3 regions of the Streptomyces sp. cmx-18-6 genome follow, and region 1 is predicted to be linked to each of the others. Evidence: riboswitches for the same ligand, from Rfam matches in the RefSeq annotation. Region 1 holds a riboswitch; each other region holds the start of a gene.
What was found. Region 1 has a riboswitch for cobalamin ahead of ACLJPL_RS25360 (ribonucleoside-diphosphate reductase subunit alpha). Riboswitches for the same ligand answer to the same signal wherever they lie in the genome.
Positions count from the first base shown of each region.

Region 2: linked by a shared signal. The riboswitch ahead of ACLJPL_RS31455 (cobalamin biosynthesis protein) and the one ahead of ACLJPL_RS25360 (ribonucleoside-diphosphate reductase subunit alpha) in region 1 are both predicted to bind cobalamin.
Region 3: linked by a shared signal. The riboswitch ahead of ACLJPL_RS15430 (CoA-acylating methylmalonate-semialdehyde dehydrogenase) and the one ahead of ACLJPL_RS25360 (ribonucleoside-diphosphate reductase subunit alpha) in region 1 are both predicted to bind cobalamin.

Region 1 is NZ_JAEBEP010000011.1:260,392-267,336, forward strand. It holds gene ACLJPL_RS25360 (ribonucleoside-diphosphate reductase subunit alpha) at 1-1,260, opposite strand, end outside; cobalamin riboswitch at 1,395-1,530, opposite strand; gene ACLJPL_RS25365 (YbdD/YjiX family protein) at 1,710-1,913, opposite strand; gene ACLJPL_RS25370 (carbon starvation CstA family protein) at 1,910-4,135, opposite strand; gene ACLJPL_RS25375 (GntR family transcriptional regulator) at 4,405-5,169, opposite strand; gene ACLJPL_RS25380 (sugar ABC transporter substrate-binding protein) at 5,449-6,747, shown strand; gene ACLJPL_RS25385 (carbohydrate ABC transporter permease) at 6,866-6,945, shown strand, end outside.
Region 2 is NZ_JAEBEP010000019.1:58,287-65,231, reverse strand. It holds gene ACLJPL_RS31475 (alpha/beta hydrolase) at 1-410, opposite strand, end outside; gene ACLJPL_RS31470 (class II aldolase/adducin family protein) at 642-1,301, opposite strand; gene ACLJPL_RS31465 (anion permease) at 1,628-2,887, shown strand; gene ACLJPL_RS31460 (hypothetical protein) at 2,900-3,130, shown strand; cobalamin riboswitch at 3,280-3,412, shown strand; gene ACLJPL_RS31455 (cobalamin biosynthesis protein) at 3,540-4,535, shown strand; gene ACLJPL_RS31450 (cobyric acid synthase) at 4,532-6,361, shown strand; gene ACLJPL_RS31445 (putative cobaltochelatase) at 6,358-6,945, shown strand, end outside.
Region 3 is NZ_JAEBEP010000005.1:522,007-528,951, reverse strand. It holds gene ACLJPL_RS15450 (MFS transporter) at 1-1,040, opposite strand, end outside; gene ACLJPL_RS15445 (TetR/AcrR family transcriptional regulator) at 1,091-1,798, opposite strand; gene ACLJPL_RS15440 (hypothetical protein) at 2,091-2,288, shown strand; gene cobF (precorrin-6A synthase (deacetylating)) at 2,356-3,204, opposite strand; cobalamin riboswitch at 3,394-3,573, shown strand; gene ACLJPL_RS15430 (CoA-acylating methylmalonate-semialdehyde dehydrogenase) at 3,801-5,303, shown strand; gene ACLJPL_RS15425 (acyl-CoA dehydrogenase family protein) at 5,300-6,454, shown strand; gene ACLJPL_RS15420 (enoyl-CoA hydratase/isomerase family protein) at 6,451-6,945, shown strand, end outside.

The DNA of each region.
Region 1 (6,945 bases):
CCAGCCCTGGCCGGTCTGCGCGAGGGTCCGCATCATCCGGCCGTACAGCTCACGCGCCGGAATCGTCTTGCGGGCCAGGCCCTTGGCCTCGGCCGCCCGGTAGGCGGCGTCGAACTCGTCGCCCCACAGGTCGACCAGCTCGGGGACCTCGGCGGGGGAGAACAGCGACCAGACGGTGTCCGCGTCGACGCGGCGCATGAACTCGTCCGGGATCCAGTGCGCCAGGTTCAGGTTGTGCGTACGGCGCTGGTCCTCACCGGTGTTGTCGCGGAGCTCGAGGAACTCCTCGATGTCCGCGTGCCAGGTCTCCAGGTAGACCGCGGCCGCGCCCTTGCGCCGGCCGCCCTGGTTCACCGCCGCCACGGAGGCGTCCAGCGTCTTGAGGAACGGCACGATGCCGTTGGAGTGCCCGTTGGTGCCCCGGATCAGCGAACCACGGGCGCGGATGCGGGAGTAGGAGAGGCCGATGCCGCCCGCGTGCTTCGAGAGGCGCGCCACCTGGTGGTAGCGGTCGTAGATCGAGTCCAGCTCGTCCTTCGGCGAGTCCAGCAGATAGCAGGAGGACATCTGCGGGTGCCGGGTGCCGGAGTTGAAGAGCGTGGGGGAGGAGGGGAGGTAGTCGAGCTTGCTCATCAGCCCGTAGAGCGCGGCGACCTCGTCCAGCGCCCGCACCGACTCGTCCTCGGCGAGGCCCGCGGCCACACGCAGCATGAAGTGCTGCGGGGTCTCGATGACCTGGCGGGTGATCGGGTGGCGCAGCAGGTAGCGGCTGTGCAGCGTACGGAGGCCGAAGTAGCCGAAACGGTCGTCCGCGCCCTCGGCGAGCGTCCGCTCCACGAGCTCGTCCAGCGCCTTGGCGTGCAGCTCCACGAAGGCCGCGGTGCGGTCGGCGATCAGGCCCTCGCGGTGGCCCACCGCGACGGAGGCGGAGAAGGACGTCGCGCCCTGGCTCGCGGCCTCGTCGGCGATCGTACGGGTCAGCAGCCGGGCGGCGAGTTTGGAGTACGCCGGGTCCTCGGAGATCAGGCCCGCGGCGGCCTCGGTGGCCAGCGAGCGGAGCTCGGCCTCGTCGGACCGGGCGTTGCGCCCGCGCAGCGCGGAGGCGGCGACCCGTCCGGGGTCGGTGTCGGGCAGATCGACGGTGAGGTCGGTCAGGGTCCGCAGCAGGGCGGTCCCGGGTCCGTCGTTCGTGCCTGCTCCGGACGTGGTGGAGGCAGCGGATTCGGTGGCTGAAACCGGATCGGCGGGCGCGATGGTCACTGGGCTTTCCCTCGCTCGGCTGGGGGCCGGCGGCGGGAAGGGGGAGCCGGGCAGCACGGTGCCATGAAGGCAGCACTGCACACGGCGTCCACCGGCCCATCCGCGAGGCCCGGACGTCTGGCGTCCGGTTCGGTCGAGCCGGACGCGCTGTCGACAGGTCGTCGGACTACGGGTGTGCAAAAGCACACTGATCACACCGTTGCGGGACAGTTCCGGATTCACACCGGATTCCCCTGCGGCGACAGCGAGGTCGAGCATACATGTGGGGGCCGCCCGATGAGGAAGCCCCCACATGTTGTGTCGGCGTGAACAGAAGTTGGTGTGACGGTCTGGTTTCTTCGCCCGCCTTTTTCCGTATCGGCGGCGTACGTACGCCCCCTTCCGAGGCCGCGAAAAGGGGCCGCCGCGCCCTTGGAAGGGGTGCGACGGCCCCGATCGGCCGGTGGTGGTCAGCAGCAGCGGAAGCCCTCGCGGGGGTCCGCCTCGCGGGCGTCCATACGGCTCCGCTCGAAGGCGCGGCGGGTCATCACCGGCGTGTCCGGATCGTGGGACCTGGCGTGCGCCACGTACCGGTCGTACACCGACTCGCCGGTCAGCTCACGGACGTACCAGCGGATCCGCCCCGCCACCCTCCGTACGTCCGCGACGGTCATGTCCGGCTCCCGGTCCCCGCCGACTCCTTGCGGATGCCGCCCTCGGGGCCGACGCCCGCCGCGATCAGCTCGGCCTTCTCCTCCTTGGTGGCGAAGATGGAGGCGGGGGCGACGAGCTTGGACTCGACGTACGGCGTCTCGTGGAGCTTGACGCTCTCCGGGTCGCGGATCGCGTTGAAGCAGACCCGGCCGGCGTCCACGAGCACCACGATGATGAGGACGGCGAAGAGGGCGCACAGCACGCCGTCGACGGTGGAGTTGGTGACGACGGTCCGCATGTCGTCCATGTTCTTGGCGGGCGCCAGCACCTCGCCCGCGTCGATGCCCGCCTGGTACTTGTCGCGCTGGGCGAAGAAGCCCACCTTCACGTCCGGCGAGAAGATCTTCTGCCAGCTCGCGGTGAGGGTGACCGCCACGTCCCAGGCGAGCGGGACCGCGGTGACCCACGCCCACTTCAGCCGGCCGGACTTGACGAGCAGCGTGGTGCAGACGGCGAGTGCGACGGCGGCCAGCAGCTGGTTGGCGATGCCGAAGAGCGGGAAGAGCTGGTTGATGCCGCCCAGCGGGTCGTGCACGCCGACCCAGAGGAAGTAGCCCCAGCCGCCGACGACCACGGCGCTGGCGAACCAGACGCCCGGCTTCCAGCTGACCTGGCGGAACGGCTTGTAGACGTTGCCCAGCATGTCCTGGAGCATGAAGCGCCCGACCCGGGTGCCGGCGTCCACGGTGGTGAGGATGAACAGTGCCTCGAACATGATGGCGAAGTGGTACCAGAACGCCTTCATGGCCGTGCCACCGATGACCGCCGAGAAGATCTCCGCCATCCCGAGCGCGAACGTCGGCGCGCCGCCGGTCCGGGAGAGCAGACTCTGCTCCTCGACGTCCTTGGCGGCCTGGGCCAGGGCGTCCGGGGTGATGGTGAAGCCGAAGTTGGCCACCGCCTCGGACGCGGACTGGACGCTGTCGCCGATCACGCCGACCGGCGCGTTGATGGCGAAGTAGAGGCCGGGGTCGATGATGCAGGCGGCGATCATCGCCATGATCGCCACGAACGACTCGGTCAGCATCGCGCCGTAGCCGATCATCCGGATCTGCGTCTCCTTCTGGACCATCTTCGGGGTGGTGCCCGAGGAGACCAGGGAGTGGAAGCCGGAGAGCGCGCCGCAGGCGATGGTGATGAAGACGAACGGGAACATCGAACCGGCGAAGACCGGGCCCGCGCCGCTGGTGGCGAAGTCGGTGACCGCGGGCATCTTCAGCGTCGGCATCGCGACGACCACGCCGAGGGCCAGCAGCCCGATCGTGCCGACCTTCATGAAGGTGGAGAGGTAGTCGCGCGGGGCCAGCAGCAGCCACACGGGGAGCACCGAGGCGAGGAACCCGTACACGATCATCCAGATGACCAGCGTGCCCGGTTCCAGGGTGAAGAAGTCCGCCCACGACGACTCGGCCACCCAGCCGCCCGCGACGATCGCGAGCAGCAGCAGCGCCACGCCTATGACCGACACCTCGCTGACCTTTCCGGGCCGCAGGATGCGCAGGTAGACGCCCATGAAGAGGGCGATCGGGATCGTCATGCCGATGGAGAAGACGCCCCAGGGCGAGTGGGCGAGCGCGTTCACGATGACCAGCGCGAGGACCGCGAGCAGGATGATCATGATGACGAACACCGCGACCAGGGCGGCGACGCCGCCGACCGGGCCGATCTCGTCCCGCGCGATCTGGCCGAGCGAACGGCCGTTGCGGCGGGTGGAGAAGAAGAGCGTCACCATGTCCTGGACGGCGCCGGCGAAGATGACGCCGACGACGAGCCAGATCGTGCCGGGCAGATAGCCCATCTGCGCGGCGAGCACGGGACCGACCAGCGGGCCCGCCCCGGCGATGGCGGCGAAGTGGTGGCCGAACAGGACCCGGCGGTCGGTGGGGTGGAAGTCGACGCCGTTGTCCAGCAGTTCGGCGGGGGTCGCGCGGTTCTTGTCGGCCTTCAGCACCCGGTTCGCGATGAACCGGGAGTAGAAGCGGTACGCGATGGCGTACGAGCCGAGGGCCGCCGCCAGCATCCAGGCGGCGGAGACCTCCTCACCGCGCGAGAGCGCGAGGGTGGCCCAGCCGATGGCGCCGACGAGGGCGACGAGGCTCCAGACGACGATGGACTTCGGGGTCAGCGGCCGCCGTCCTGACGTCTGTGGAACCGGTGGTGCTGGTGTGGGCGATTCCGGCATATCGATCCGTCCCCTCGCGTGATCACTGTCGTAACGTGCGCGAAATCTAGGTGCTGCGACCGCCGTCCGGAACCCCTGTCCGCATACCGGTCGCGCATCCCCGATGTCTCCACCGAAGTTCCGCAGTAGGGACACGGACGGGAGGACGGATCGGTTCACCCGGACCGGCCCCACCTGGGATGACCGAAAACAGGCGGTGGCCCGGGGAGGAGATCCCCGGGCCACCGCCTGTCCGTGCGCCGCGTTCCCTCGGTGGGGCGGCGGTTTCCTCAGCCTGTCGGCCGCTTGAGGCGGGCCACGAACTTGTACCGGTCGCCCCGGTACACCGAACGCACCCACTCCACGGGTTCGCCCTGGCCGTCGACCGAATGACGGGAGAGCATCAGCATCGGCAGACCTACGTCCGTACCCAGCAGCCCCGCCTCACGAGGGGTGGCGAGCGAGGTCTCGATGGTCTCCTCGGCCTCGGCGAGACGGACGTCGTACACCTCGGCGAGCGCGGTGTAGAGAGAGGTGTACTTCACCAGCGAACGGCGCAGCGCCGGGAAGCGTTTGGCCGAAAGATGGGTGGTCTCGATCGCCATCGGCTCCCCGCTGGCGAGCCGCAGCCGCTCGATCCGCAGCACACGGCCGCCCGTGGAGATGTCCAGCAGCCCGGCGAGCGTGTCGTCCGCCGTCACATAGCCGATGTCGAGCAGCTGGGACGTCGGCTCCAGGCCCTGGGCGCGCATGTCCTCGGTGTACGAGGTCAGCTGGAGGGCCTGGGAGACCTTCGGCTTGGCGACGAACGTCCCCTTGCCCTGGATCCGCTCCAGCCGGCCCTCGACGACCAGCTCCTGGAGGGCCTGGCGCACGGTGGTGCGCGAGGTGTCGAACTCGGCCGCCAGCGTGCGCTCGGGCGGCACCGGGGTGCCGGGCGGCAGGGTGTCGGTCATGTCGAGGAGATGCCGCTTGAGCCGGTAGTACTTCGGTACGCGCGCGGTGCGCGTACCGTTGCCGGTCTCGCTCCCCGAACTGCCCCCGTCGGCGCCCATGGCCCGCCTTTCCGACGCTTGCGTTGCTGCCGTCACCGGCTCCTCCGTCTGTCGCGGCTCACATGGTGGCACGGTCGGCTCACGGGTCGTCGCCCTCCCTTAGGTGTCGGTCCTATAACGGACGCGAGTGCACTTCTTATACACCCTTGACACCCCTAAAGGTCTAGGCCAAGCTCCCGGTACTGGTCTAAACCATTAAAGACCAGGTCCAGCCCCAGCAGAACTCGTCGAATGACTTCGCGGTGGGTGGGGTTGCAGCATCCCTGAGGAGGGTTTGACGTGAAGCGCAAGCTCATCGCGGCTATCGGTGTCGCGGGCATGTTGGTTTCGGTCGCGGCGTGCGGTACTGACGACAAGGCATCGTCGCAGGACCCGAAGGACCGCAAGGAAGACCTGACCGTCTGGCTCATGGGCGAGGCCCGCTCGACCTGGCCGGAGCTGGTCAAGGACGTCAACGCCGAGTTCAACAAGAAGTACCCGAACGTCAAGGTCAAGGTTCAGTACCAGCAGTGGGCCGACAAGGTCAAGAAGCTTGACACCTCCCTCGCCGGCGACAAATTCCCCGACGTCGTCGAACTCGGCAACACCGAGACCATGCAGTACATCCTGAATGGTGCGCTCGGGGAAATCGACCCCAAGAAGTACGAGAACTCGGACACCTGGATCAAGGGTCTGAAGGACACGTGCACCTTCGAGGGCAAGACCTACTGTGTTCCTTACTACGCCAGCGCCCGTCTGGCCGTCTACAACAAGGACATGCTGAAGGCCGGCACCGGCAGCGACGAGCTCCCGCAGACCGAGGACGAGTTCCTCGCGGCGATGGACAAGGTCTCCGCCGAGCTCGGCAAGAAGGACAAGCGCGCCTCCACGCTGTACCTCCCGGGCCGCTACTGGTACGCCGCGATGTCCTACGTCGCCGCCTACGGTGGCCAGATAGCCAAGTACGACGAGGGGGCCAAGGAGTGGAAGTCCACGCTTTCCACCCCGGAGGCGCAGAAGGGCCTTGAGCACTTCATCAACCTGGTCAAGAAGTACAACAAGGGCGACCAGCTGAAGGACGAGCAGGACCACGCCAACGTCATGGCCAACGAGAAGGCCGCCGTGATCTACGGCCAGGCGTGGGAGGCCGGCAGCGTCTGGGGCGGCGAGAACGGCAACCCCAAGCTCGAGAAGTCGATCGCGACGGCCGGTATGCCCGGCCCCGAGGGCAAGGCCCTCCCGTCCTTCATCGGCGGCTCGGACCTGGCGACGATCTCCAAGTCCAAGAAGCAGGACCTGGGCGAGGAGTGGATCGCCCTCTTCACCAACGCGAAGGGCGGCGAGGTCCTCGCGTCGAAGAACGTCCTTCCGAACAACGAGAAGCAGCTCGAGCCGCTGAAGAGCAAGCCGGAGACCGCCGCCATCGCCAACGCGGTGCCGGACGCCTGGTTCACGCCGATCGCGCCGGGCTGGGCCTCGGTCGAGAAGGAGGAGATCCTGGAGAACCTGCTCCTCGAGATCCTCAAGGGCACCTCCGTCGCCGACGCCACCAAGACGGCCGACGACAAGGTCAACGCGCTGATCAACAAGGAATCCTGACCCTTCCTTCCGATCGCCAGGCGGGGGTCCGGCGCAGTGCCGGGCCCCCGCTCCTTTCCAGAAGTGCACGCCGTGAATTCCGGGGCCCGCCCCGGACCCGCGATGGAAGGTCAGCCACGTGTCTGCCGCTGATACCAAGGCCGTCGGGCCGCCGGTCCCCGTACCACCCGACCCGCAGCCGACCGGGAAGTCGTCCAC
Region 2 (6,945 bases), on a different contig from region 1:
TCGACCTCGCGGTATTCCAGGCCGAGGGCGCTGCCGGGGTCGCCCCGGTGCAGTTCGGGGGTGAGGCGGACCTTGTCGCCCGGTTCCAGGACGCCCTCGACGACCCGCTCCAGCCTGCGGACGACGGTGTCGGCACTCGCCTCGGCCCCCTCGACGACGGGGCCGACCACCGCGTGGACGCCGTGGCCCGCGAGCCCGTACGTACCGGGCCGGAGCGCCGTGAAGGAGCGGGTCAGGGTGACCTGCCCGGCCGCCGTGGCGTGCACGGTGACTCTGCGGTCGGCGGGGAGGGGACGGCCTGGTGTCGCCTTGAGGGCGGCGTCGCTGGCGTACCGGCCGGCCGCGACCGCTGCCGCGCCGGCGCCGATGATCGTGGTGACGGCCGTTGCCGTCGCAGTTGCCGGGCGCACGGCTTCAGTGTCGTGGGCGGGGCGGCGCGATGCCAGTGGGCAGGGCCGTCCGGTGCGGCGGGCGGCGGCCGTCCGGTGCGGCGGGCGGCGCGTGGGGCGACGCCGGTCGGGGGTCGAGTCACGGGCCGGGCCCGGGCGTGTCGCGGGCCGGGCAGGGGTTGTCGTGGTGCGGACGGGGCTGCCGTGGTGCGGACGGGTCGTGGTGCGGGCCGGGCCCGGGCCGCGGGCCCCTCAGCCCGGTTGTCCGTACCCCTTGAGCGCCTCGGTCACCTCGGCCAGCTGGGCTTCGGTGAGCAGGGCCGGGGTGCGGCCCGGCAGCGAGCTCGCGGTGAGCCAGAGGCGGCAGAGCCACTCCAACTGGGCGGTGCGTTCGTATGCCTGGTCGAGGGTGTCGCCGTAGGTGACGGTGCCGTGGTTGGCCAGCAGGCAGCCGGTGCGGCCCCGGAGGGCGGCGAGCATGGCGTCGGCGAGCTCGGGGGTGCCGTAGCGGGCGTAGGCGGCGGTGCGGACGGGGCCGCCGAGGATGGCGGCCGCGTAGTGCACGAGCGGCACCTCGGGGACGAGGGTGGAGACGGCGGTGGCGTGGACCGCGTGGGTGTGGACCACGGCGGCGGCCCCGGTCTCCCGGTAGACCGCCAGGTGGAGGGGGAGTTCGCTGGTCGGCGCGAGCTTCCCGACGACCTGCCGACCGGCCAGGTCCACCCCGACCGCGTCGTCCGGTCCGAGCCGGTCGTAGGGCACCCCGCTGGGGGTCACCAGGACAAGGTCTCCGACCCGGGCCGACACATTGCCGGAGGTGCCGACGACCAGCCCGTCCGCGGCGCTGCGGCGGGCGGTGCCGACCACCTCCCGCCAGGCCCGGACGACCGGTTCCGGTTGCTGCTCGCTCATGGGGCGAGCCTAGGGCGTGTCCGGCGGACCAGGACCGGGTCCTGGTCCGCCGGACACGCCCTGGGGCCGCACGGCCGAAACCGGGACGTCATGCCCCGGAGTGACGGGGATCTCCTCCGGGGCCGAGCGCGGGTCAAAAACTTCGCCAACGGGCCGTAAAGGGCAGACCAGACAGCGCCCCACCAGCACCCCGCCGCCCCTCCACGCACAAGCGGACGCACCGCACTCCGGTTGGGGTCACCACAGCGCCCCGTTCAGTTCATCTTCCGTTCACCCAGGTTGCCTACGGTCCACGAGCCACTGACGTCGAACGATTGCCTGGGTAAATGGAACACATCACGCTGCTGCTCGCGATTGTTGTCGTGACAGCTCTCGTGTTCGATTTCACGAACGGTTTCCACGACACCGCCAACGCGATGGCCACCACCATCTCGACCGGCGCACTGAAGCCCAAGACAGCGGTGGCCATGTCCGCCGTTCTCAACCTCATCGGCGCGTTCCTGTCAGTGGAGGTCGCCAAGACGATCTCCGGCGGGATCGTCAACGAGAACGGCCTCAGAACCGAGGTCATCTTCGCGGCGCTCGTCGGCGCCATCCTGTGGAATCTGCTGACCTGGCTGGTCGGCCTGCCCTCCAGCTCCTCCCACGCACTGTTCGGCGGCCTGATCGGCGCGGCCGTCATGTCGGCCGGCTGGTCCTCGATCAACGGCGGCACCGTCGTCACCAAGGTGCTGCTGCCCGCGATCGCCGCCCCGCTGGTCGCCGGTCTCGCCGCGATGCTGGCCACGAAGCTGACGTACCGCATCAACCGGAACGTCACCGACCCGAACCAGCTCAAGTCGACGGCCAAGGGCTACCGGGCCGGACAGATCGCCTCGGCCGGTCTCGTCTCGCTCGCCCACGGCACCAACGACGCCCAGAAGACGATGGGCATCATCACCCTGGCCCTGGTCACCGGCGGCGTCCTCGCCCCCGGCTCCAACCCGCCGATGTGGGTCATCGTCTCCGCCGGCGTCGCCATCGCGCTCGGCACCTACCTCGGTGGCTGGCGCATCATCCGCACCATGGGCAAGGGCCTCACGGACCTCCAGCCGCCGCAGGGCTTCGCCGCCCAGACCAGCGCGGCGACGGTCATCCTGGCCTCCTCGCACCTCGGCTTCTCGCTCTCCACCACGCAGTCCTGCTCCGGGGCCGTGATGGGCGCGGGCCTCGGCCGCAAGGGCGGCGTGGTCCGCTGGTCCACCGCCACCCGGATGTTCGTCGCCTGGGGCCTGACGCTCCCGGCCGCGGGGCTGGTCGGCGCGGGCGCCGAGTTCCTCACCAAGCAGGGCCCGTGGGGCATCGCCGTCACCGCGATCCTGCTGGTCGGCGGCTCCTTCGCCATCTGGCTGGCCTCGCGCCGCCAGCCGGTCGACCACACCAACGTCAACGACACGGCCGACGGCGAGCCCCAGGAAATCGTCACCACGGCGATCGCCGCGGTCCAGCCGCCGCCCATCGGCACCCACCCCACCGACCTCATGACCACCATCCCGGCTCCGGCGCCGGCGCCCGACGACACGGCGCGGCCCTCGGCCACGGTGTAAGGACAGATCCGTATGAAAATCGACTGGGCAGCTCTCGCCTCCGTCTTCGGTGTCAGTCTCGTGGTCACCGTCGCGCTGGTCGGCCTCTTCACCGTGGGCATCGTCGCCCTCTCCAAGTTGTCGGCCACGTCCGGCAGCAGCGCCTCCGGCGGTTCGGCGGCGCTCGCGCGCACCGGCGCGTACGCCTCCTTCGCGCTGTGCGTGGCGGCGGTCGCGTACGGGATCTATCTGATCGTCGCCTGACCCGCGCCACCGCACTCCTTCGGGCCGGACACACCACCGTGTGTCCGGCCCGATGTGCGTCTGCGCACACCGGCCCTCCGCAGGTCAACAGCAAGTTGACGGCCGTTCTCGCAGCGTGGTGGACTGCCGGAGCCAATCACGGCGACAGCAGAGGAAGCCGGTGCGAATCCGGCGCGGTCCCGCCACTGTCACCGGGGAGCACTCCCCCACACCGGATGTCACGGCCCTCGCCACGCGGGCTGGAAGGCCGGGGGAACTGCGGATCCGGAAGCCAGGAGACTCTCGTCGCCGCTCACGTCGAACCAGGGCGCGGACCCTGAGTTAAGGACTTATCGCCATGCCTGGCCGCCGAGCGCCGCATCCCGTGTCCCCTCACGCCGGAACGCCCCGACCCGCGGCGGGCTGACGCGTGCGTGCCGACCGCGTCTTCGCGTACGGCGCCACGGCCGGGCTGATCGCCGACGCCCTGCTCGGCGACCCGCGCCGGGGGCACCCGGTGGCCGGTTTCGGCCGGGCCGCCGGGCGCGTGGAGTCCGTGCTGTGGCGTGACGACCGGGGCCGGGGCGCGCTGCACGCCCTCGTGTGCGCCGGAGGCGCTGCGGGGGCCGCCGCGCTGGCCGCCCGTGCCGTACGGGACCGGCCCGCGCTCGCCGTCGCGCTGACGGCCGTCACCGCCTGGTCGGTCGTCGGCGGTACGTCGCTGGGCAGGGAGGCCCGCGCCATCGGGGGCGCGCTGGCCGCCGGTGACCTGGAGGTGGCCCGGGAGCGGCTGCCGCATCTGTGCGGGCGCGATCCGCATTCCCTGGACGGGCCGCAGATCGCCCGCGCCGTCGTGGAGTCGGTCGCCGAGAACACCTCCGACGCCGTCGTCGGCGCGCTCGTGTGGGGTGCGATCGGCGGGGTGCCGGGGCTCGTCGGGTTCCGGGCCGTGAACACGCTCGACGCGATGGTGGGCCACAAGTCGCCCCGGTACCGGCGCTACGGCTGGGCCTCCGCGCGGCTGGACGACCTCGCGGGGTGGCCCGGGGCCCGGCTGACGGCCGCGCTGGCCGTGGTGGGCGGCGGGCGGCCCTCGGAGGCCGTACGCGCCTGGAAGGCGGACGCGGGCCGTCACCCGAGCCCCAACGCGGGACCGGTCGAGGCCGCGTTCGCGGGGGCGCTCGGCGTACGGCTCGGCGGGACGCTGGCGTACGCGGGGCGCGTCGAGCACCGGCCGGTGCTGAACGGGGAGTCGGGCCGGGACGTCCGGAGTCTTGACATCGAGCGCGCGGTGCGGCTGTCGCGCCGGGTGGGTGCGCTGGCCCTCGGGGTGTGCGTGGCGGGTCGGCTGCTCGCGGGACACGTGATCGCGCGCCGGACGGGCGCGGGGCGAACAGGCGCGGGACGGAAGCGGGGACGGGCATGAGCGGCGGGCTGCTGGTCGCGGGGACCACCTCGGACGCGGGCAAGAGCGTCGTCACGGCGGGCATCTGCCGCTGGCTGGTGCGCCGGGGTGTGAAGGTCGCGCCGTTCAAGGCGCAGAACATGTCCCTCAACTCCTTCGTGACCCGCGAGGGCGCGGAGATCGGGCGCGCCCAGGCCATGCAGGCGCAGGCCGCCCGGGTGGAGCCGACCGCGCTGATGAACCCGGTGCTGCTGAAGCCCGGCAGCGACCGCTCCAGCCAGGTCGTCCTGATGGGCAGGCCGGTGGGCGAGATGAGCGCCCGGGGCTACCACGGCGGCCGGCAGGAGGCGCTGCTCGGCACGGTCGTGGACTGCCTGGAGCAGCTCCGGTCGGCCTATGACGCGGTGATCTGCGAGGGGGCGGGCTCGCCCGCGGAGATCAACCTGCGGCGGACGGACATCGTGAACATGGGGATCGCACGGGCCGCGCGGTTTCCCGTGCTGGTGGTCGGGGACATCGACCGGGGCGGGGTCTTCGCCTCGTTCTTCGGGACCACGGCGCTGCTGAGCGCGGAGGACCAGTCGCTGGTCGCGGGGTACCTGGTGAACAAGTTCCGGGGTGACGTCTCGCTGCTGGAGCCGGGGCTGGACATGCTGTACGGGCTGACCGGGCGGCGGACGTACGGGGTGCTGCCGTACGCCCACGGGCTCGGCATCGACGAGGAGGACGGCCTGCGGGTGTCCCTGCGGGGCGCGGTCCGGGAGTCGGTCGTGGCTCCCCCGCACGGCGAGGACGTGTTGCGGATCGCGGTCTGCGCGGTGCCGTTGATGTCCAACTTCACGGACGTGGACGCGCTGGCCGCCGAACCGGGCGTCGTCGTGCGGTTCGTGGACCGGGCCGACGAGCTGGCCGACGCGGACCTGGTCATCGTGCCCGGCACGCGCGGCACGGTGAAGGCGCTGGCCTGGCTGCGCGAGCGGGGGCTCGCGGACGCCCTGGTGCGGCGGGCGGCGGAGGGCCGGCCGGTGCTCGGGATCTGCGGCGGGTTCCAGGTGCTCGGGGAGCGCATCGAGGACGAGGTGGAGTCGCGGGCGGGGGTCGTGGACGGGCTGGGGCTGCTGCCCGTGCGGGTGCGGTTCGACCGGGCCAAGACGCTGGCGCGGCCGGTGGGTTCGGCGCTCGGGGAGCCGGTGGAGGGGTACGAGATCCACCACGGGGTGGCCGATGTGCGGGGCGGTGAACCGTTCCTGGACGGGTGCCGGGTGGGGGCGGTGTGGGGGACGCACTGGCACGGGTCGCTGGAGAGCGATGGGTTCCGGCGGCGGTTCCTGGGGGAGGTGGCGCGGGCTGCCGGGCGGCGGTTCGTGGCCGCGCCGGACACCAGGTTCGGGGTGCTGCGGGAGGAGCAGTTGGATCGGCTGGGGGATCTGGTGGAGGAGCATGCGGATACGGATGCGTTGTGGCGGTTGATCGAGGGGGGTGCGCCTTCGGGGTTGCCGTTTGTGCCGCCGGGGGCGCCGGGGTCGAGCGCGGGTGCGGCGGAGAGCCGGGGCGCCGCCCCGGACCCCGCTCCTCAATCGCCGGAGGGGCTTGATGTCGCCGGGTCCGCCGGAATCGGCCCGACCGCGGAAGCCGAGACCAAGAAGCTTGATTTCGCCAGGCCCGCCGGAATCGGCCCGACCTCAGAGGCCCAGGCCGAGGGGCTTGAGTTTGCCGGGTCCGCCGGAATCGGCCCGACCTCGGAGGCCGAGGCCGAGGGGCTTGAGTTGGCCGGGTCCGCTGGAGCAGTGCTCGACGCGACCGGTCGCGTAGAAGCTGAAGAGCATGTCAACGAGGAGGCCCAGTGAGTACGCCGTATCCTTTCACCGCGATCGTCGGGCAGGACGACCTGCGGCTCGGGCTGTTGCTGAACGCCGTCAGTCCGGCGGTCGGCGGTGTGCTCGTGCGGGGTGAGAAGGGGACCGCCAAGTCCACCGCCGTCCGTGCGCTGGCCGCGCTCATGCCCGAGGTCTCCGTCGTGCCGGGGTGCCGGTTCTCCTGTGACCCCGCATCGCCCGATCCGGCGTGTCCCGATGGCCCCCACGCCGAGGCCGCCGGTGTGTCGCGCCCGGCGCGGACCGTGGAGCTGCCCGTCGGCGCTTCCGAGGACCGGCTCGTGGGGGCGCTGGACATCGAGCGGGCGCTCTCGGAGGGCGTGAAGGCGTTCGAGCCGGGGCTCCTGGCCGACGCGCATCGCGGGATCCTGTACGTCGACGAGGTCAACCTCCTCCACGACCACCTGGTGGACCTGCTGCTGGACGCGGCCGCCATGGGCGCCTCGTACGTCGAGCGCGAAGGCGTCTCCGTACGGCATGCGGCACGGTTCCTGCTGGTCGGGACGATGAACCCGGAAGAGGGCGAGCTGCGGCCGCAGTTGCTGGACCGGTTCGGG
Region 3 (6,945 bases), on a different contig from region 1:
CCCAGCAGCGCGAAGGCCGCGCCCATCGCCACGGGGCCGGTGCCGCTGTCCGTCCGCGCCAGCCAGCCGATGCCCAGGACGACCAGGGACGTGCCGCCGAGCGCGGTGGTGCGCGCGCCCAGCCGGTGCAGCACCAGACCGGCGAGGGGCGACCCGACGACCATCAGCGCCGTCATCGGCAGGGCGCGCAGGGCGCTGCCGAGCGGGTCGAGTCCCAGCACGCCCTGAAGGAAGTACGTGCTGACGAACAGGGCGCCGAACATGCCGCTCGCGGTGAACAGGAGCATCGCCATGGAGGCGGTGACCGGTACCGACCGCGCGACGGCCACCGGCACCAGGGGGCTCGGGCTGCGGCGTTCGCGGCGGACGAGGAGCGCGGCGACACCGGCCGAGCAGATCAGTCCCCCCACGGTCCGGTGGCCGCCCCAGCCGTGCAGCTCCACCTCCGCCAGCGCGTTCACCAGGAGTGCGAGCGCGGCGGCGAGCAGCAGGGCCCCCGGGGCGTCGAGGCGGCGGACCACCGGCCGGTCGGCTTCGGGGACGCGGGCCGCCAGGCAGAACAGGGCGATCGCGAGCGCGATGGGCACGTTGATGACGAAGACCCACCGCCAGCCGAACTCCGCGACCAGGAAGCCGCCGAGCAGCGGCCCGGCAGCGGCGGCCACGCCGATCGCGCTGGTCCGCAGGGCGACCGGGCGGCCGAGCCGGTCCGGTGGGTACACCTGGCGCAGCAGGGCGAGCGTCGCGGGCTGCAACAGGGCCCCGAACAGGCCCTGGACGGCGCGCAGGGCGATGACCCAGCCGACCGAGGGCGCCACGGCGATGGCGGCGGACGCCGCCCCGAAGCCGAGGGACCCGATCAGGAGCAGCCGGGTGTGGCCGCAGCGGTCGCCCAGCCGCCCGGCGGGTATGAGGAAGCCCGCGACCGCGAGGAGGTACGCCGTACTCGTCCACTGCACCTGCGCGAGGGTGGCGGAGAGATCCCGCTGGAGGCCGGGCTGCGCCACCATGAGGACCGAGCCGTCGAGCGCCACGATCATCGCGCCCAGGACGCTGCCCGCCAGGGCGAGTCCGCGCCGGGCCGGGGCGGTCACGGGTTCACCGGGCCGAGGTGGGCGTCGACGGTCCGGGCGATCAGCCCCGCGAGGCCCGCCTCGGCGTGCGGGTCGCCCGGCGGGGGTGTCTCCAGGGCGAGGGAAAGGGTGCCCCAGCTCCACAGTTGGGCGATGCCGTGGACGTTCGCCCAGAGCACGGCGGCCACGACAGCCGGAGCGTCCTCGGCGGCCTTGGCGTCCTCGGCGGCCTTGGCGTCCTCGGCGGCCTTGGCGTCCTTGGCGGCCTCGGGTCCGCCGGGCGACTTCGGGGCGGCGCTCTGCCGGTGGCGGGCGACCAGGGCGACGGCCGACGCGAAGAGGGGCAGCGTCTTCTCCCGCAGACGGGGCCGCCCATCGGTCTCGTCGCCGCCGTCCAGCAGGTCATGACGGAACATCAGCTCGAACATCGCCCGCCGCTCGACCGCGAACCCTACGTAGGCGTGGGCGATGCGGCACAGCTGCGTACGCGGGTCTCCGTCCGCCTGGACGACGCCCCCGAGCCGGTCCCCCAACTGGTCGAAGCCTCGCCCCGCCACGGCGGAGAGCAGCGAGCGGTGGGTCGGGAAGTGGCGGCGCGGGGCGCCGTGCGAGACCCCGGCCCGACGAGCGATCTCCCGCAGCCCGAGCGCGGCGATCCCCTCGGTCGCCAGCATGTCCGTGGCGATGTCCACCAGCCGTTCCCGCAGGGGGATTTCGTTTTCCATGAGAACCTTTTAGCACCCTCCTGTAGACACTGTCTACAGTGAGAGTAGGCAGTGTCTACTCACGGGCGGGACGTCAGGGCTCGTGCGAACACAGGCATTCCCCATCCGTTCGACCGGCCGCCACGCACTTCCTGATGTCCGGTCAGGTCGCTCGCCTCGACTGTGCGGAGGCAGTGACAGAGATGTAACCGAATGGCGTAGGCGAGTGCGGAACCACAGAGCGTCACAGGCCGTTCTTCTTGCCAATACACGGCCGCCGACCCGCGGCGGCGACGAGCGAGGGAAGCGCTATATGAAGAAGACAGTCGGGTGGGCCCAGGACGGCGACGACTGGACGATCACCGTGAACGGCACGCTGTACCGGGCCGTCGAGCGGCCCGCCGATGGACGTGTGCACGACTATCTGGTGCGGGGCAACGACCTGACCGCCGAGTGCCCGAGCCTCGGGCACGGGCTCGGCGTGATCCGGGCGCACGAGTCCCGGAGCTGACCCCCGGGCGGTTCGACGACGAGGTGCGGCGGCCGCCGCCGCCCGCGCCTCGACGGCCGGATCCCGATCAGCCGGCCGCACCGTCCGCGCTGTCCGCACCGTCCGCGCTGTCCGCGCCGTCCGGGGCTCCAGCACCCTCCGGGCACGTGCGCAGCAGATACGTGTCCATGATCCACCCGTGCCGTTCGCGGGCCTCGGCGCGCACCCGGCTGATCCGCCCGGCGACCTCGTCGAGCGGTCCGGACACCAGGAGCTCGTCCGGGGTGCCGATGTAGGCCCCCCAGTAGATCCACAGGCCCCGGCCCGTCAGATGGGTGAAGCTCTCGTGGCCGTCGAGCATCACCACGATGTCGCCGTCGTCGTGCGGGAAGCCCTCGGCGAGCCGCCTGCCCGGGGTGATGTGGACGGGGCGGCCGACCTGGTTCAGGGTGGTGCGGTGGCGGGCGGCGAGGGCGGAGACGCTGCTGATGCCGGGGATCACCTCGTGGCCGAACTCCACCGTGCCACGGGCCCGGATGTCCTCCAGGATCGCGAGGGTGCTGTCGTACAGGGACGGGTCGCCCCACACCAGGAAGGCCCCGCACTCCCCCGGTGCGAGCTCCTCGATGATCAGGCGTTCGCAGATGTCGGCGCGGCGGTGACGCCAGTCGTGCACCGCCGATGTGTAGCGCCCGCGGTCGTCCTGGGTGCGGTCCCGCCAGGGGTCGTCGGCCTCGACGACCCGGTAGGGGCCGGTCAGGTGCTCGGCCAGGATGTCCCGCCGCAGCCGGGTCAGGGAGTCCTTCTCCCGGCCCTTGCCGAGCACGAAGAAGACCTGGGCCCTGCGCATCGCCTTCACCGCGGCGAGGGTCAGATGGTCGGGGTCGCCGGCTCCCATGCCGATGACGAGGATGTGGCGGGGTGCGTCGTCGCTCATATCGGCCGATCATGCCAGCAGCGGGGCGGGCGATCGGGCCAGGGGCGAGGCGACCGATCGGGCCGGTCGCGGACCCGGCGATCACACCGGGGGCGGGGCGGGCGATCACGCCGGGGGGCGAGGCGGGGTGGACTTACTAGGACGTCCAACTATATGTTCGTGAGCAGAGGGGTGACCGGCGGGCAGCCGGGCGCCTCGAAGGCCCGTGGTGTCAGGGAAGCCGGTGCGATTCCGGCGCGGTCCCGCCACTGTGACCGGGGAGTTCGTCCTCGCAGGACACGCCACTGACGGCGAAGCGGTCGTCGGGAAGGCATGAGGGCGGGCACTGATCCGGGAGTCAGGATACCGGCCGCGGGATGTTCCGTGTTTCCACGAGGATGGAGCAGACACGCATGGCACCGGTCCGCACCCACGGCCCCGCAGGCCCGTCCCGGCGAGCGGTTCTCCCCGCCCCCTGACGGCCTCCGCCCTTCGCGTCCCCCTACGGCGAGCCCTTCCGGCACCCGCGCGCATCCGACCGGTGCGCCGTGCGCCGGTGGAGCCGTGCGCCATCCCCGGATCTCTCCTGACGATCTCACCGACGAGAGCAGGCTTTCATGGTCCGCGAACTCACCCATTTCATCGGCGGCAAGCACACGCCCGGCGCCTCGGGCGCGTACGGCGACGTGTACGACCCCAACACCGGCCGGGTCCAGGCCCGGGTGCCGCTGGCCGGCCGGTCCGAGACCGAGGCGGCCATCGCCGACGCCGCCGAGGCGCAGGTCGAGTGGGGCGAGTGGAACCCGCAGCGCCGCGCCCGGGTCCTGCTGCGCTTCCTCCAACTGGTCGAGAAGGAGAAGGACTCCCTGGCCCGGCTGCTCTCCTCCGAGCACGGCAAGACCGTCTCCGACGCGCACGGCGACATCGCGCGCGGGCTGGACGTGGTGGAGTTCGCCGCCGGTGTGCCGCATCTGCTGAAGGGCGAGTTCAGCGACAACGCGGGGTCCGGGATCGATGTCCACTCGCTGCGCCGGCCGCTCGGGGTCGTGGCGGGCATCACCCCGTTCAACTTCCCCGCGATGATCCCGCTGTGGAAGGCCGCGCCCGCTCTGGCCTGCGGGAACGCCTTCATCCTGAAACCCTCCGAGCGGGATCCCTCGGTGCCGCTGCGGCTCGCGGAACTGTTCCTGGAGGCGGGGCTGCCGCCCGGGGTCCTCAATGTCGTCAACGGCGGCAAGGAGACCGTCGACGTCCTGCTGGAGGACCCGAGGGTCAAGGCGCTCGGCTTCGTCGGCTCGACGCCGATCGCCGCGCACATCTACGCCACCGCCGCCGCCCACGGGAAGCGGGCGCAGTGCTTCGGCGGGGCGAAGAACCACATGATCGTGATGCCGGACGCCGATCTGGACCAGGCGGTGGACGCGCTGATCGGGGCCGGTTACGGCTCCGCGGGCGAGCGGTGCATGGCGATCTCGGTGGCCGTGCCGGTGGGCGAGGCCACCGCCGACGCGCTGGTGGCCAAGCTCACCGAGCGGATCGGCGAGCTGCGGATCGGCCGTTCGGACGACCCGGACGCCGACTTCGGGCCGATGGTGGGGCGCGACGCGGTGGACCGGGTCCGGGGCTATGTCGACCTGGGCGTCGAGGAGGGGGCCGAACTGGTCGTCGACGGGCGGGACTTCGCCCTGGAGGGGCACGAGGAGGGCTTCTTCGCCGGGGCCTCGCTCTTCGACCGGGTCACCCCGGACATGCGGATCTACCAGGAGGAGATCTTCGGCCCGGTGGTGTCCGTGGTCCGCGCGGCCGACTACGAGGAGGCGCTCCGGCTGCCCTCGGAGCATCCCTACGGCAACGGCGTCGCCCTCTTCACCCGGGACGGCGACACCGCCCGCGACTTCACCCGCCGGGTGGAGACCGGCATGGTCGGGGTGAACGTGCCGATCCCGGTGCCGGTGGCGTACCACACCTTCGGCGGCTGGAAGCGGTCCGGCTTCGGGGACCTGAACCAGCACGGTCCGGACGCCATCCGCTTCTACACCCGCACCAAGACCGTCACCTCGCGCTGGCCCGCCTCCGGGATCCGGGACGGCGCGAGCTTCACGATTCCGACCATGGGGTGAACGCTGTGACCACCCTGCTCAACGACGACCAGCTCGCGGTCGTCGAGACGACGCTCGACTTCGCCCAGGAACACCTGGCCCCGCACGCGGTGGCCTGGGACCAGGACAAGCACTTCCCCGTCGACGTGTTCCGCAAAGCGGCGGGGCTCGGCCTCGGAGGCGTGTACGTACGGGAGGACGTCGGCGGCTCCGAACTGTCCCGCTCGGACGGGGTCCTCGTCTTCGAGGCCCTGGCCACCGGCTGCCCGTCCGTGGCCGGCTACCTCTCCATCCACAACATGGTCGCCTGGATGATCGACCACTACGGCACCGAGGCCCAGCGCGGCCACTATCTGCCGGGGCTCTGCACCATGGAGCAGCTGGGCAGTTACTGCCTGACCGAGCCGGGCGCGGGCTCCGACGCGGGGGCCCTGCGCACCCGCGCGGTGCGCGACGGCGACCACTACGTGCTGACGGGGACGAAGCAGTTCATCTCCGGGGCCGGGGCCTCGCACCTGTACATCGTGCTGGCCCGCACGGGTGCGGACGGGCCGGGCGGGATCTCCGCGTTCCTGGTCGAACGGGACGACGCGGGGCTGTCGTTCGGGGCCAACGAGAAGAAGATGGGGTGGAACGCGCAGCCCACCCGGCAGGTCCTGCTGGACGGTGTGCGCGTCCCGGCCGACCGGCTGCTCGGCGCGGAGGGCGAGGGGTTCCGGATCGCGATGAACGGCCTGAACGGCGGCCGGCTCGGGATCGCGGCCTGCTCGCTGGGCGGGGCGCAGAGCGCGCTGGACCGCAGCCTGGCGCATCTGGCGGACCGGGAGGCGTTCGGCGGGCGGCTGCTGGACGCGCAGGCGTTGCAGTTCCGGCTGGCCGACATGGCCACCGAACTGGCCGCCGCCCGCGCCCTGGTGCGGCAGGCGGCCGAGGCCCTGGACCGAGAGGTGAGCGGGGCGCCGGAGTTGTGCGCGATGGCCAAGCGCTTCGCCACCGACACCGGCTACTCGGTGGCCGACCGGGCGCTCCAACTGCACGGCGGCTACGGCTATCTGGCCGAGTACGGCATCGAGAAGATCGTGCGGGACCTGCGGGTCCACCAGATCCTGGAAGGGACCAACGAGATCATGCGCGTCATTGTGGCCCGGAGCCTGACGGGAGCCCTGCGATGACCGAGGAGCTCGTACGGGTGCGCACCGAAGGTCGTACGGGGGTGGTGACCCTGAACCGGCCGGGGGCGCTCAACGCCCTCACCCACACGATGGTCGAGGCGATCGCGGCGGCCCTGGACCGGTGGGAGCACGACCCCGAGGTGGCCGCCGTCGTCATCACCGGGGCCGGGGAGCGCGGCCTGTGCGCGGGCGGCGACATCCGGTCGATCTACGAGGACGCCCGCGCGGGCGGCACGGCGTCGGCCGCGTTCTGGCGCGATGAGTACCGGCTCAACGCCCGGATCGCCCGCTATCCGAAACCGTACGTGGCGGTCATGGACGGCATCGTGATGGGCGGCGGGGTCGGCGTCTCGGCGCACGGAAGCGTCCGGATCGTCACGGAGCGGTCCAAGGTGGCCATGCCGGAGACCGGGATCGGCTTCGTGCCGGACGTCGGCGGCACCTATCTGCTGGCCCTGGCCCCCGGGGAGCTCGGCACCCATCTCGCCCTG